Linked DNA regions of Massilia litorea. The protein of the gene in region 1 interacts with the protein of each later gene in a pairwise test. Links are inferred from orthologs where the notes say so. Each region holds a gene or a part of one and is shown on either strand. Other genes may lie near its edges. The genes, in order: mtgA and LPB04_RS01120.

Region 1 (10,270 bases):
TTCCTGTGGGAGGTGGCGGGGCAGGAAGAATTCGGCTTTGCCGAGCTGGGCGCCGAGTACTTCGGCCACGCCCCGTTGCCCGCGGAGGCCGCGGGCCTGGTGCTGGCCCTGCACAACGCCCCGATCTATTTCTATAAAAAGGGCCGTGGACGCTACAAGGCTGCGCCCGAGCAGTCGCTGCGCGCGGCCCAGGCCGGCATCGAAAAGAAAAAGCAGCAGGCACTGATCCAGGCCGGCTATGTCGAGGAACTCAAGGCGGGCACGCTGCCGGCCACGATGCAGCCGATCGTCGCCCAGTTGCTGTTCAAGCCGGACAAGAACACGATCGAATACAAGGCGCTGGAAGCCGCGGCCGACGAGCTGCAGACCACCGCGCCACGGCTGATGCTGGCCACCAAAGGCTTCGCCTCGCCCAAAGACCTGCACATGGGACGTTTCCTGTTCGAGAACTTCCCGCGTGGCGCCGGCTTCCCATCGGTCGCCGTGCCGAGCGCGCCGACTGCGCTGCCTGTCGCCAGGGTCGCCGCCTTCTCGATCGACGACGTCACCACCACCGAGATCGATGACGCCTTCTCGGTCGAGCACCTGGACGACGGCACCGTGCGCGTCGGCGTCCACATCGCCGCGCCGGGCCTGGCCATCAAGCCGGACGACGAGATCGACAAGATCGCCCGTGCGCGCATGTCGACCGTCTATATGCCGGGCGACAAGATCACGATGCTGCCGGACGAAGTCGTCAACGCCTTCACCCTGGCCGAGGGCACGACCTGCCCGGCACTGTCGCTGTACGCGGTCCTCGATCCGGCCGACTGGTCGACGATCTCGACCACGACGCGCGCCGAACTGGTGCCGATCCAGAGCAACCTGCGCCACAACGACCTCGACGAGCTGGTCAACGAAGAGACGCTGGAAAACGGGGCGGGCGAGTATCCGCACAAAATGGAATTGGCCCTGCTGTGGAAATGGGCGCTGAAACTCGAAGCGGGCCGTATGCAGAAGCGCGAAGCCTTCGGTTTGAAGCCGGAGCAGGCGAACCGGGTCGACTTCAATTTCTATGTCGAGGACGACGTGGTCTCGATCGTGCGCCGCAAGCGCGGCGCGCCGCTGGATAAAATCGTCGCCGAACTGATGATTTTCGCGAACAGCACCTGGGGCAAGCTGCTGCACGACTCCGGCGTGCCGGGCATCTACCGTTCGCAGGGCGCCGGCAGCGGCGCCGGCTGGGCGGCGAAGATGCAGGTGCGCATGGTCACCCATGCGGCCCCGCACCAGGGCCTGGGCGTCGATCAATACGCCTGGAGCACGTCGCCGCTGCGCCGCTACACGGACCTGGTGAACCAGTGGCAGATCATCGCCTGCGCCGAGCACGGCGTGACCGCGCCGCTGGTCGCCCCCTTCAAGCCACGCGATGCGACGCTGTTCTCGATCGTCTCCGCTTTCGATGCGGCGTATGCGTCCTACAACGACTTCCAGCAGACGATGGAACGCTACTGGTGCCTGCGCTGGCTGGGCCAGGAGGGCGTCAAGCAGGCCGAGGCCGTCGTGCTGAAGGACGACGTGCTGCGCCTGACGGACGTGCCGCTGGTGATCCGCCTGGCCGGCATGCCGCAGGTGGCGCGCGGCGCGCAAGTCAAACTCGATATCGTGCGCTGGGACGAGGTCGACCTGTCGCTCGAGGCGAGATTGCTCGAAGTGGCGGCGGCACCGGGCGAGGAGATCGCGTTCGAGGAAGAAGAGGGCGATAGCGGAGAAGCGGCGGTCGAAGAGGCAGTCGAAGCCGAAGGTGCGGTGGCAGTGGTCAGCACCGATGACCCTGCGCCAGCAGAATCGTAAGCCGTTAGCAGTCGTGTAACGTAGGGTGGGCTCCTGAGCCCACGCGGTGATACCTAGCTCCGAGATCAACGCGCACGAACGCGCAGCCGGTGCATATCACCGCGTGGGCACAAGTGCCCACCCTACGGTAGTGGTAACGATGTTGCCGTGCTGCCACCCAGCCCGCATCGGCAACCCACACGGCCGCTGCGCACGGTAGAATGCCTGCATTCCCAGATTCAACAGCCGTCCGGCTCCCCGCGTGAAGTATTCCCGAGAAAACCGTCCCCTCATGATTGCCCTGGCCGCTTCGGTGGCGGCGCATGCGGTCCTGCTCGCCATCCGTTTCGTGGCGCCCGATGCCTTGCGCTTCGAGCCGGCCGATCCGGGCCTGGAAGTCATCCTCGTCAACGCGAAACATGCCAAGGCCCCGAGTAAAGCCGAGGCGCTGGCCCAGGCCAACCTCGAAGGCGGCGGCACGGCCGATGCCGGGCGTTCGAAATCGCCGCTGCCCGACCTGCGCAAGAACGAAAACGGCGACAGCATCAAGGCCCTGCAGAAGCGCATCGTCGAACTCGAGCAGCTGCAGCAGAACGTGCTCACGCGCGCGCAACAGTCGCCGTTCACCGCCGCGCCCGTCACCGACAAGGACAAGCCCGATCCGACCCGTACCGGCGCCGACGAGGTCGACACGACAAAACAGATCGCGCGCATGACGGCGGAAATCACGCAGACCATCGAGGACCAGAATAAACGTCCGAAGCGCACCCATATTTCGCCGAGCACGCGCCAGGTCGGCTATGCGCTGTATTACAAGGCCATGCAAAAGCAGGTGGAAGAGGTCGGCACGCTGAACTTCCCCCAGCAGAACGGCAAGAAACTCTACGGCGAGCTGGTGGTGTCGATTCCCGTGTTCCAGGACGGCAGCCTGTACCAGAAGGAAGGCGGACCGCGCATCGAGCGTTCGTCCGGCAATCCGGCGCTCGACAAGGCGGCCCTGGAAATCGTGCGCCGCGCGGCTCCCTTCGGCGCCTTCCCGCAGAACATGCGCACCGCCGGCAAGGATGACCTGTGGATCGTGATCACGCGTTTTACTTTTACACGCGAAGAAAAAGTGAAAGCCGAACTCCAGGAGCAGGTATGACCGACCAATACTGCGTGATCGGCAATCCGATCGCCCACAGCAAGTCGCCCGAGATCCACCCCGTGTTCGCCGCCCAGACCGGACAGGACATCGCTTACGGACGCTGCCTGGCGCCGCTCGACGGTTTTACGGAGACGGTGCGCCAGCTGGTCGCCCAGGGCTATCGCGGCGCGAACGTCACCGTGCCCTTCAAGATCGAGGCGGTGGCGGTGGCCACCCGGCTGACCGGGCGCGCGCGCGCCGCCGGCGCCGTGAATACCCTCAGCTTCGAGGACGGAGAGATCGTCGGCGACAACACCGACGGCCCCGGCCTGGTGGCCGACATCGTGCGGAATGCCGGCGTCGCGCTGGCTGGTCAACGCATCCTGCTGCTCGGCGCGGGCGGCGCGGCGCGCGGGGTCATGCTGCCGTTTATCGAGCAACAACCGGCATCGATCCTGGTGGCCAACCGCACCCGCGCCACGGCCGACAGCCTGGTCGCCAACTTTGCCGGGCACGGCGTTCCACTGGCCGCCTGCGGCTTCGACGAGATCGAAGGATCCTTCGACATCGTCGTCAACGCCACCTCGAGCAGCCTGGGCGGAACGATGCCGCCAGTGCCGGCCTCGGCTTTTGCCGAAGGCAGCCTGGCCTTGGATATGATGTACGGCAGCGCGCCGTCGCCGTTCATGGACTTCGCGCGCGCGCAGGGCGCCGTCACGCGCGACGGCCTCGGCATGCTGGTCGAACAGGCCGCCGAAGCGTTTATGGTCTGGCGCGGCGTGCGGCCCGACACGAGCGCTGTCTTCAAACAATTACGCACCTAAAAAAACGATAATGGCAAAACGAGGCAATGCGGCGGGGACAGGCAAGGGCGGACGGCGCTGGATCAAGTGGATTTTTCTCGGGCCGATCCTGGCCGTCTTTTTACTCCAGCTGTATTTCTTCGTGCAGGTCTGCTGGTTCGCCCGGTTCAATCCCGGTTCGACCAGTTTCATGCGTGAGCAACTGTCGGCGCTGCGCGAAACGAATCCGAATGCCCAGCTGAAGTACCAGTGGGTTCCTTACGAGCGCATTTCGGATAATCTGAAACGCGCCGTGGTCGCCTCGGAAGACGCGAATTTCGCCGACCACCCGGGCGTCGACTTCGACGCCCTCGAACGCGCCTACAACCGCAACAACCGCAAGCACAAGGTCGTCGGCGGCGGCTCGACCATCACGCAGCAGCTGGCCAAGAATTTATTCCTGTCGGGCTCGCGCAACTACCTGCGCAAGGGCCAAGAGATGATCATCGCCTTCATGCTGGAAACGGTGATGAGCAAGCGCCGCATCCTGGAGATCTATCTCAACGTCGTCGAGTTCGGGCGCGGCGTGTTCGGCGCCGAAGCGGCCGCGCGCTATTACTTCAAGACGCCGGCAGCCAACCTGGCGCCGTTCCAGGCGGCGCGCCTGGCCGTGATGCTGCCCAATCCGCGCTACTACGATGTTCATCGCAGCACGAATTATCTGGTCAAGCGCACCGGACTGATCCAGCGCCGCATGGCCTCCGCCGAAGTCCCATAACACTCGCTTCTTGATTTCGCTGAAAAACAGCCTAATGCGGGGCAAAAGTGTTGTTTCGGGGTGGCCGGGCTCGGGGCTAACGGGTACACTTGCGTCAGTTTTGATTCCGGCCGAGAAAGCGCATGATCAACGTATTTGTCCTACAAAATGGCCGACTGAACCAGGTGCCCATCGCGTCGCGCGCGGACCTGGAGAATGCCACGCCTGTCTGGGTCGACCTCACCGATCCGGATGACGACGAACGCGCGTGGGTCAAGGCGATTTATGGCGTCACCCTGCCGGGCGAAGACGAAGTCTCGGACATCGAAGCCTCGGCCCGCTATTACGAAGCGGAAAATGGCGACCTGCACCTGCGCACCGACTTCCTGCTCGAGGAAGAAGACGGCCCGTCGCGGGTGGTGACGGTTGCCTTCATCCTGTCGGGCAAGCGCCTGTTCTCGGTCCACTCGGACGATTTGCCCGTGTTTCGCCTGGTGCGCATGCGCGCCCGTTCGCGTCCCGGTTCGATCGCCGACTACATGGACGTGCTGCTCGACTTGTACGCAACCGATGCCGAGTATTCGGCGGACGCGCTCGAGGGCATTTACGAGAGCCTGGAAGAAGTCAGCCAGCGCGTGCTGCAGAAGGAATTCACCGACCAGGATGCGGCCGCGGCGCTGAACGCGATCGCCCACGAGGAAGATTTGAATGGCCGCATCCGCCGCAACATGATGGATACCCGGCGCGCCGTCAGTTTCCTGATGCGCGGGCGATTACTGAACTCGGAACAGTTCGACGAAGCGCGCCAGATTTTGCGCGACATTGAATCGCTGGACGGCCACACCTCTTTCCTTTTCGACAAGGTCAACTTCCTGATGGATGCGACCGTCGGCTTCATTAACATTAACCAGAACAAGATCATCAAGATCTTCTCGGTAGCCTCGGTCGCCTTCATGCCGCCGACGCTGATCGCCAGCATCTACGGCATGAACTTCCAGAAGTGGTTCCCGGAGTTGAGCTGGACCTTCGGCTATCCATTCGCGCTCAGCCTGATGGTGGCGAGCGCGATTGCGCCGTTATGGTATTTCAGAAGGCGTGGCTGGCTGAAGCTGGCATAACGAACGACGTTTATTTCGCGGCCACTGCGCTCACAGGCTCGCGAAACCCTTCGCCGCCATCCTCGCAGCGCATCCTGCTGAGCACCTTCCCACGCCGCGCGACGATCACCCCGTCCTCGAACTCCGGACTCGATCCGTCCGCGCCGCGCGCCACCTTGCTGTAGACGGTATACGTATAGGCGCCGCGCTGGAACGCGACCGTCGTCTCGCCGCCGCCGACCAGCGGCGTGGATTTGACGGTGAAGGCGGCACTCGCCTGGCGGCCGGGATCGGGGTAGGACAACTCGACACCGTCCGGCCGCCCGAAGCGGTAGCTCAGCATGCCGCGGTCGCCGCTCGGGCGGCACAGCGAGACCAGCTTGGTGCCCACGTGGCAGGCGAACACGACTGGCTCGTCGGCAGCGCACAGCGACGCGGCCGATGCGCACGGCGCAACGCAGCAGCAGGCCGCTGCGACGATGAGCTCAGATACCGAGTACTTTCTTGATGCTCGCAAGGCGTGCTCCGCGATCTTCCAGTCCGTTCAGGCCGCCATTAACGGCGCGGGTGACTTGCTCGAGGTCGTCCAGGTCGGCAAGCGGATTCACTGTACGCGCATCCCAGTAATAGAAAGCCGATTCGATGGCGTATTTGAGCTCGCTCATGATGAGGTCGGGTTGCGCCACGAAATCGCGCGGATCGGCCGCATTGCGGGCGTTATGCGCCGTCGTAAAAGCGGCGTAATTGTCCTTGCCTGTCAGCTGGATCAGGCCGCGTCCGCGGTAGCGGTAGCCGTCGCCGGAGGCTTCGTCGCCGTTGCCGAGGCGGTTCGCGTATACATAGGACAGCAGGCGCTGCGGGTTGCCGGCATAGCTGTCCGCTTCCAGCCACAGCTTCGGGCGCAGGCGGTCGGGCTGGCCCTCGGCATTCAGGCGGCAGTCGTCGAGTGCGCGGTCGTAGCGGGCCGGGCCGCCACGGCATCCAAAAATCTCGTGCATGCGCGGCACCGAATAACGGCCGCTTTCCTCCGTCGCCCGAAACCCGCTTTCATGCCCGATCTGGGCCAGGAAGTGGGACAGGCGCAGCGGCGTATTCACTTCGTAGCGGCGCGCGTAGTCGTTCAGGATGTCGACCAGGCCGGCGGAATAACTGTCGGGATTGGTCGCATCGGCCGCGCGCAGCAGGGCGAGCGTGACCGTGGCCTGCGCGGCCTGGGGCAGGGCCTGCTGCGAGCGCGGCACCCGTGAACGGGGCGCGCCGGGAGGAGAACGTCGGAGTCGTGCCATGATCAACCCAACCGGAATTGGATCCATGATGGCACAAGCGTTGGCGGGCGCCGCGCGCGCGACAGCGCCCCGTTTGCTCTGCCTTAAGCGATGCGGGCGAAGACTTTCCGGGCGGCTGAAATCGTTTCCGCGATGACCGCATCGTCGTGCGCAGCGGACACGAAGCCCGCTTCGAACATGGCCGGGGCGAAATACACGCCTTCCTCCAGCATGCCGTGGAAGAAGGCATTGAAGCGCGCCTTGTCGCCCGCCATCATCTGGCCGTAGGTCGACGGTACCGACTCGCTGAAATAGAAGCCGAACATGCCGCCCACCGAGTCGCCGCAGAAGGCGATGCCCGCTTCCCTGGCCGCCGCGGTGAGGCCTTGCACCAGCTTCTCGCCGGCGGCAGTCAGTTTCTCGTAGAAGCCCGGCTCCTGCACGATTTTCAGGGTCGTCATGCCGGCGGCGACCGCGACCGGATTGCCCGACAGCGTGCCGGCCTGGTACACGGGGCCGATCGGCGCCATCTTCTGCATCAGTTCGCGCTTGCCGCCAAAGGCCGCCACCGGCAGGCCGCCGCCGATGACTTTACCCAGGGCGGTGAGGTCCGGGGTGATGCCGTACATTTCCTGGGCGCCGCCGAGGCCGACGCGGAAGCCGCACATGACTTCGTCGAAAATCAGCACGGCGCCGTGCTCGGTGCACAGTTCGCGCATGCGTCCCAGGAATTCGGGCGTGGCGCGGATCAGGTTCATGTTGCCGGCAACCGGCTCGACGATCACGCAGGCAATCGTGTCGCCCATCGTTTTAAACGCGTCTTCCAGCTGGGCGACGTTGTTGTAGTCGAGGACCAGGGTGTGCTTGACGAAGTCTTCCGGCACGCCGGCCGAGGTCGGGTTGCCGAAGGTCAGCAGGCCGGAGCCGGCTTTCACCAGCAGCGAATCGGCGTGGCCGTGGTAGCAGCCTTCGAACTTCACGATCTTGTCGCGGCCGGTGGCGCCGCGCGCCAGGCGCAGGGCGCTCATGGTCGCCTCGGTGCCCGAGGAGACCAGGCGCACCTGCTCGATCGACGGCACCAGCTTGCAAATCTCTTCCGCGATCTCGATCTCGCCTTCGGTCGGCGCGCCGAACGACAGCCCATTCGCCGCCGCATCCTGCACCGCCTTGATCACTTTCGGGTGGGCGTGGCCGACGATGGCCGGGCCCCAGGAGCCGATGTAGTCGATATAGCGCTTGCCGTCGGCGTCCCAGAAATACGGTCCCTCGGCGCGGGTGATGAAGCGCGGGGTGCCGCCGACCGAGCGGAAGGCGCGCACCGGCGAATTCACGCCGCCGGGGGTGGTTTCCTGGGCGCGGGCGAACAGGGTGTCGTTGCGGGATGCGGATTGGTCAGTCGTCATGTCTTGGATGCTTTCGTGCTGCCGGCCTGCGGCAGGATGCGGTAGAAACGGTTGGGAACGAGCTTGCCCATGCCGAAGCGCTGGGCGTGCAGGAGGGCGCCATAGGTGTAGTCCTGGGCGGCGCGCAGGGCCTCGATGGCGTCCATCCCGCGCGCCATCAATGCGGCGATCGCGCCCGAGAGAGTGGTGCCGGCGCCCACGAAATGGCCGGGCAGGTGCTGCCAGTCGATGATGGTGACGCCGTCGTCGCGGTCGAACAGGGTGTTGGCGCGTTTATGCCCCTCGCTCGAGGTGCCGGTGACGAGCACGTACTGGCAGCCGCGCGCGGTCAGCTCGGCGACGTCCGTCTCCAGGGACCCCTCTACTCCGGCTTCGCGCCAGAGTTCGGCCATGCGTCCGAGTTCCGATTGCGACAGTTGTAATACCGTCGCCTGCGGTGCCAGGATCTGGCGGATCGAGGCGACGATGTCCTCGTCCGACATGCCGGAGTCGGGCAGGGCGGAGAGAAACGGGTCGACGATCAGCGGCACCTCGGCGTAATCGGAAACGATTTCGGCGATCGCCGCGGCCTGCTCGATGCTGGCAATCGCCCCGATTTTCACTGCGGCGATCGGCATGTCCTCGAGCACCTGGCGCGCCTGGTCGGCCATGACGCCGGTGTCGACTTCATGCCATTCTTCGACGCGCGCGCTGTCGGACACCAGCAGCGCGGTGGTGATGGAGAGGGCGTGGCAGCCATGGGCGGCGAAGGTGGCGACATCTGCCTGCACGCCAAGTGCCCCGACCGGGTCGGACACCCCAAATGTGAGAATCAGCGGAGACGGTTGGTTTTGCACGACGGGTAGATTAAGATACCTGATTCCCCATTTTACTAGATCGAAGGAACTACACGTGAGTAACGAGACGACCGCAACCGCCTACCAGACCTGGATGTGCCTGATCTGCGGATGGGTCTACGACGAAGAAGCGGGCGCCCCGGAAGACGGGATTGCTCCCGGTACCCGCTGGGCCGATGTGCCGATGAACTGGACCTGCCCGGAATGCGGCGCCCGGAAAGACGATTTTGAGATGACCGCGATCTAAGTTTTTGCAGTTGTAGGGGCATTGACAGGCCACTGGCCTCGATTACCCCTACAACATCGGCGTTTCCGATGCCAATTTTGCAATCAAGTTATCAATCCCACCCCACCCGATAACGTAATTTCTAGCCCTTCCAACAAGCTTTTCCCCCTTCCGTTTGCTCCTAGTTGACGCTGTGCAACACTTCACGCACAAGCCCATCGCCCTATGCTATCTTGGCGGTCCATGCTGAAGTGAAACGAAAATGACGACATCGCAGCAAGCAAGCAGCCTCACCGTGATGGTGGTCGACGACAGCAACACGATCCGCCGTTCGGCCGAGATTTTCCTCACCCAGGCCGGCTACCGCGTGGTGCTGGCCGAGGACGGTTTCGATGCGCTCGCCAAGATCAACGACCACCATCCGGCGCTCGTCTTCTGCGACATCCTGATGCCGCGCCTGGACGGTTACCAGACCTGTGCGCTGATCAAGAAGAGCGCGCGTTTTCACGCGACGCCGGTGGTCATGCTCTCGTCGAAGGATGGCCTGTTCGACCGCGCGCGCGGCGCGATGGTCGGCTCGAGCGCCTATCTCACCAAGCCGTTTTCCAAAGATACCCTGCTCGCGGCCGTCCGCGAGCACACGGCCCCACAGGCCGGAACCCCTTGATTTGCGGAGCCCCCGTGGCCATACACAAGATCCTGATCGTCGACGACTCACCGACGGAACGCTACTACCTGACCGACATCCTGGTCAAAAACGGCTTTGCCGTCTCCACTGCCGACAACGGCGAGGAAGCGCTGGTCAAAATGCGTGCCGACCGGCCCGAGCTGATCCTGATGGACGTCGTCATGCCTGGCGCGAACGGCTTCCAGGTGACGCGTTCGATCGCGCGCGACCCCGAGCTGGCCGCCGTGCCGGTCATCATCTGCAGCAGCAAGAACCAGGAAACCGACCGCATCTGGGGC
Region 2 (4,784 bases), 1.7 Mb from region 1 along the record:
GCAATCGCCGCCAGCGCGTTGCGTACATTGTGCTCGCCCGCGGCTGCCAGTTTCAGTTCAAACGCGCCGCCCGGCGTCGTTACTTTCAAATTGTTACCGAATCCCGTGCTGGCGTAGCTCGCGCGCACGTCGCAGGCGTCGGAAAGGCCGAAAGTCATGCTCCGGCAGTGCGCCGCCAGGCCCTGCCAGAGGGACGTATAGACGTCGTCGCCCGGATAGACGGCCACGCCGTCCGCCGGCAAGGCGGCCAGTACGGAGCCGTTTTCCTGCGCCACCGCTTCCACCGTGTGCATGAATTCCTGGTGCTCGCGCTGGGCGTTGTTCACCAGTCCCACGGTCGGCTGGGCGATCGCGGCGAGGCGACCGATCTCGCCCGGATGGTTCATGCCGAGTTCGACGACGGCCGCGCGGTGCGAGGCTTCCAGGCGCATCAGGGTCAGCGGCACGCCGATCTCGTTGTTCAGGTTTCCCTGCGTGGCCAGGCGTGCGGCTTCGCCGAACGCGGCGGCGAGGATCGCGGCGATCATTTCCTTGACCGTCGTCTTGCCGTTGCTGCCGGTGACGCCGATCAGGGGAATGCTGTACTGGCGGCGCCATTGATTCGCGATCTGGCCGAGCGCCGCCAGGGTGTTCGGCACGAGGATGGCCGGCAGGGTCCAGCCTTCCGGCAGGCGTTCCGCGACGACCGCGGCGGCGCCGTTGGCGGCGACCTGCGGCAGGAAGTCATGGGCATCGAAGGTTTCGCCGCGCAATGCGACGAACAGCGCGCCGGCATTCGCCGTGCGGCTGTCGGTCGAGACGCTGTCGAAGCTGGCGTCAGCAATCAGCTGAGAACCAGGCATCGATGCGATCAGATGTGCGAGCGAACCGCGCATGCTAGTTATTCCTCATCATGGTGAGCCGCGCACTGAGCGCCAGCGCGGCGTGGTCGGCGTCGGAAAACGGCAGCTTCTTGCCCTTGATTTCCTGGTAGGGCTCGTGGCCCTTCCCGGCCAGCAGGATCACGTCCTGTTTATTCGCCTGCTTGACGGCGGCCAGGATCGCGGTGGCGCGGTCCTCGATCGCCTGATGTTCTTTATCCATACCCGCGACGATCTGGGCGATGATCGCGCCCGGTTCTTCGCTGCGCGGGTTGTCGCTGGTGACGATGACCTGGTCGGCAGCTTGCGCGACGGCGCCCATCTGCGGACGCTTGCCCGGGTCGCGGTCGCCGCCGCAGCCGAACACGCACCACAGCTGGCCGCCACGCTCGTCCGCAACCTGGCGCAGCGCGTGCAGGGTTTTTTCCAGCGCGTCCGGCGTGTGGGCGTAATCGATCACGACCAGCGGCGCATCCTGGCCGCCGACCTGCTGCATGCGGCCCGGGGCCGGCAGCAAGGCTTCGATCGCCTCGACCGCGCGCGGCAGCTCGACGCCCTTGGCCAGCAGCGCGCCCAGCACGGCCAGCGCATTGCTGATGTTGAAGCGGCCGACCAGCTGGGTTTTCACCAGCTGGCTACCCTGGGGCGCCTCGAGCTGGAATTCGGCTCCCGTCGGACGGCTGCGTTTATTGGACGCGCGCAGGATGGTCACGCCCTCGATCGCCGGCTGGGTGGCCGCGTCGTGCAGCGTGTAGCCGGTGATCGCCAGCCCGGGATTGGTCGCACGCAGGTGTGCCACCAGGCGCTGGCCGGCCGGATCGTCGAGGTTGACGACGGCGGTCTGCAGGCCGGGCCATTCGAACAGCTTGAGCTTGGCCGCCTCGTAGGTCTCCATGTCGCCGTGGTAGTCGAGGTGGTCGCGCGTCAGGTTGGTGAAGATCGCGACGTCGAAATGCAGGCCGGCCAGGCGTCCTTCGACCAGGCCGATGGACGAGACTTCGATCGCCAGCGAGCGTGCCTTCGCTTCGCGCACGGCAGCCAGGCGGCTCGCGAGCAGCACGGCGTCCGGCGTGGTGTAGCCGGTCACGTCGAACTCGGGTTCGCCGCGCCCTTTGTACATGGCCACGCCGAGGGTGCCGATGACGGCGGCCGTCTCGCCGAGCCTTGCGAAGGCCTGGCCGAGCCAGACGGCGCACGAGGTTTTTCCATTGGTGCCGGTCACGCCGACGGTGAACATGTCGGCGTCGGGCTGGCCGAGGACGGCGTGCGCGATCAGGCCGGCCTGCGGTTTCAGGTCCGGCACGGCCAGGTGCGGCACCACGATTGCCTCGTCCCAGGCGAAGTCGCGCGCTTCGAAGACGACGGCGGCGGCGCCGTTCGCGACTGCCGAAGCGATGAAGCGGCGCCCGTCGGCGGTTTCGCCCGGATAGGCGAAGAAGACGTCGCCCGGTACAACCTGGCGCGAGTCGGAAACGAGTTTGCCGCCCGGTGCGGCGGCAGTGATCCACTTGCAGATATCGTGCAGGCTACGCGTCATCACCAACTCTCCTCGAGTGGCTCTTCCGGAATGATGATGTCGGTGACCGACGAATCCGGAGGAATGTTATGGGCCCGCAGGGCGTTCGCTGCCAGGTCGGCGAAGGTCGGCGCTGCGACGCTGCCGCCGGTGCGCAGCGCGCCGCGCGGGTTGTCGACCATGACGGCGATGATGAAACGCGGCTTCGACATCGGCGCGATGCCGACGAAATAGCCGATGTTGTCGGTGCGCGAGTAATGGCCGTTGACGATCTTTTCGGCGGTACCGGTCTTGCCGCCCACGCGGTAGCCCGGCACCTGCGCCTTCGAGGCCGTGCCTTCCGGGCTGACGACCGATTCGAGCATGGTGCGCACCTGGGCCGCGGTCTTCGGCGAAATGACCTGCTGGCCGACCGGCCGTTCGTCCATCTTGACGAACGACAGCGGGATGATGTCGCCGTTGCGCGCGAAGATCATGTAGGAGCGCGCCATCTGCAGCAGCGACACCGACAGGCCGTGGCCGAAGGCCATGTTCGCGTATTCGATCGGCTTCCAGGACTTCCATGGACGCACGCGGCCGGCGGTCGGGCCGGGGAAGCCGAAGCGCGGGGCCTGGCCGTAACCGAGCTTGGTGTACATCTCCCACATTTCCTGCGGCGGGATCAGCTGCGAGATTTTCACCACGCCGATGTTCGACGACTTCTGGATGATGCCGCCCACGGTACGCACGCCGTAGTTGTGGGTATCGCGGATGGTCTTCCCCGTGATCGTGATGCGGCCGGGCGAGGTGTCGAACACGGTGTTCGGCGTGATGCGCTTGGTTTCCAGGCCGAGCGCCACGGTCACCGGCTTGATCGTCGAGCCGGGCTCGAAGGTGTCGGTGATGACGCGGTTGCGCAGCTGCTCGCCGGTGAGCTTGGAGCGGTCGTTCGGGTTGTAGCTCGGGTAGTTGGCCATGGCCAGCACTTCGCCCGTCTGCACGTCGAGCACGACGGCGCCGCCGGCCTGGGCGTTGAACTTCTCGACCGCATTCTTGACGCTGGTGAAGGCGATGTACTGGAGTTTACTGTCGACCGACAGCGTCAAGTCCTTGCCGTCGTGCGGCTCGCGCGAGAAGCCCAGGTCTTCGACGATGCGGCCCAGGCGGTCCTTGATCACGCGGCGGCTGCCCACCGCGCCGACCAGGGATTTTTGCTGCGCCAGCTCCATGCCTTCCTGGCCCACGTCTTCGACGTTGGTGAAGCCGACCATGTGGGTCATGACTTCGCCCTGCGGATAAAAACGCTTGTATTCCTTGCGCGTGTCGAGGCCCGAGATTTTAAGTTTTTCGATTTTCGCGATGACGTCCATCTCGACCTGGCGCTTCAGGTAGACGAAGGTGCGGTCGGAGTCGAGCTTCTTGCGCAGTTCCGATTCCGGCATCTCGAGCAGGCGCGCCAGTTCCCTCAGTTTTTCCGGCGGCGAGGCCAGCACGTCTTCCGGGATCGCCCAGACGGCCTTCACCGGCAGGGACGAGGCCAGCACCTCGCCGTTACGGTCCATGATCTTGCCGCGCGTGGCGGGCAGCTCGAGCGTGCGCTCGTAGCGGCTCTTGCCCTGCTTTTGCAGGAACTGGGTCGACATGCCCTGCAGCCAGAGCGCGCGCAGGCCGAGCGCGGCAAAGGCCGCGAACAGCACGAACAGCATCACGCGCGAGCGCCAGTCGGGCAGGCGCACGGCCAGCACGGGGCTCTTCGAGAAGGCCATGCCTTTGGCCGCGGCGACGCGGCCGGTGGTGAAGGGCTTGTCGCGCTTCATCGCGCGCCCTCCGTCAGGTACTGGGTGCGCGCCGGGGTCAGCGGGGTCATGTTCAGGTTGGTGCGGGCGATCTGCTCGATGCGCTCGTTCTTGCCGAGCGTGGACTGGTCCAGCTGCAGCTGGGCCCAGTCGATGTCGAGCTGGCGCGACTGCTGCTGCAGGCGCTCGAGTTCGATAAACAGGTGGCGCGCCTGGTAGCGCGCGTTAACCAGGGTCAGGCCGCAGGCGATCAGGCCGGCCGCCAGCAGGATGTTGAGCTTGTTGCTCATCGTGCCGCATCCTCCAGCCGCTCGGCCACGCGCAGCACCGCCGAACGGGCGCGCGGGTTGGCGGAGACTTCCTCGCCGGATGGCTTGATCTTGGCAATCAGCTTCATCTGCGGCTGCGGCAGGTCGACGGCGCGGATCGGCAGGCGCCGGTCCGGCTGCGGCACCTTGGCCTTGCTGGCCAGGAATTGCTTGACCATGCGGTCTTCGAGCGAGTGGAAGCTGATCACGGACATGCGGGCGCCGGGCGCGAGCATGGCGTAGGCAGCCGTCAGCCCTGCCTCGAGGTCCTCAAGCTCTTTATTGATGAAAATCCGGATAGCCTGAAAGGTACGGGTGGCCGGAT

What was found.
Region 2: the proteins of mtgA (region 1) and LPB04_RS01120 interact in binary tests that used the Escherichia coli proteins (3 or more experiments, as listed by UniProt). The link is inferred for Massilia litorea from one-to-one orthologs.

Annotation. Positions count from the first base shown.
Region 1 is NZ_CP062941.1:2,017,953-2,028,222, forward strand. Bases 2,751-5,635 are described here. They hold mtgA (monofunctional biosynthetic peptidoglycan transglycosylase), read left to right. Parts: upstream 2,751-3,772; coding sequence 3,773-4,498; downstream 4,499-5,635. Other genes in these bases: LPB04_RS09025 (energy transducer TonB), read left to right, coding at 2,751-2,956; aroE (shikimate dehydrogenase), read left to right, coding at 2,953-3,762; corA (magnesium/cobalt transporter CorA), read left to right, coding at 4,621-5,595; LPB04_RS09045 (hypothetical protein), read right to left, coding at 5,606-5,635. Outside these bases: LPB04_RS09020 (ribonuclease catalytic domain-containing protein), read left to right, coding at 1-1,833; more of LPB04_RS09025, read left to right, coding at 2,105-2,750; more of LPB04_RS09045, read right to left, coding at 5,636-5,980; LPB04_RS09050 (glycoside hydrolase family 19 protein), read right to left, coding at 6,060-6,860; hemL (glutamate-1-semialdehyde 2,1-aminomutase), read right to left, coding at 6,944-8,242; thiD (bifunctional hydroxymethylpyrimidine kinase/phosphomethylpyrimidine kinase), read right to left, coding at 8,239-9,012; LPB04_RS09065 (rubredoxin), read left to right, coding at 9,173-9,325; LPB04_RS09070 (response regulator), read left to right, coding at 9,567-9,971; LPB04_RS09075 (response regulator transcription factor), read left to right, coding at 9,986-10,270. UniProt on the Escherichia coli protein: Peptidoglycan polymerase that catalyzes glycan chain elongation from lipid-linked precursors. May play a role in peptidoglycan assembly during cell division in collaboration with other cell division proteins.
Region 2 is NZ_CP062941.1:273,219-278,002, forward strand. What follows is about bases 1,785-4,784. They hold LPB04_RS01120 (peptidoglycan D,D-transpeptidase FtsI family protein), read right to left. Parts: upstream 4,173-4,784; coding sequence 2,397-4,172; downstream 1,785-2,396. Other genes in these bases: LPB04_RS01115 (UDP-N-acetylmuramoyl-L-alanyl-D-glutamate--2,6-diaminopimelate ligase), read right to left, coding at 1,785-2,397; ftsL (cell division protein FtsL), read right to left, coding at 4,169-4,441; rsmH (16S rRNA (cytosine(1402)-N(4))-methyltransferase RsmH), read right to left, coding at 4,438-4,784. In the rest of the region: LPB04_RS01110 (UDP-N-acetylmuramoyl-tripeptide--D-alanyl-D-alanine ligase), read right to left, coding at 1-875; more of LPB04_RS01115, read right to left, coding at 877-1,784. UniProt on the Escherichia coli protein: Essential cell division protein that catalyzes cross-linking of the peptidoglycan cell wall at the division septum. Required for localization of FtsN.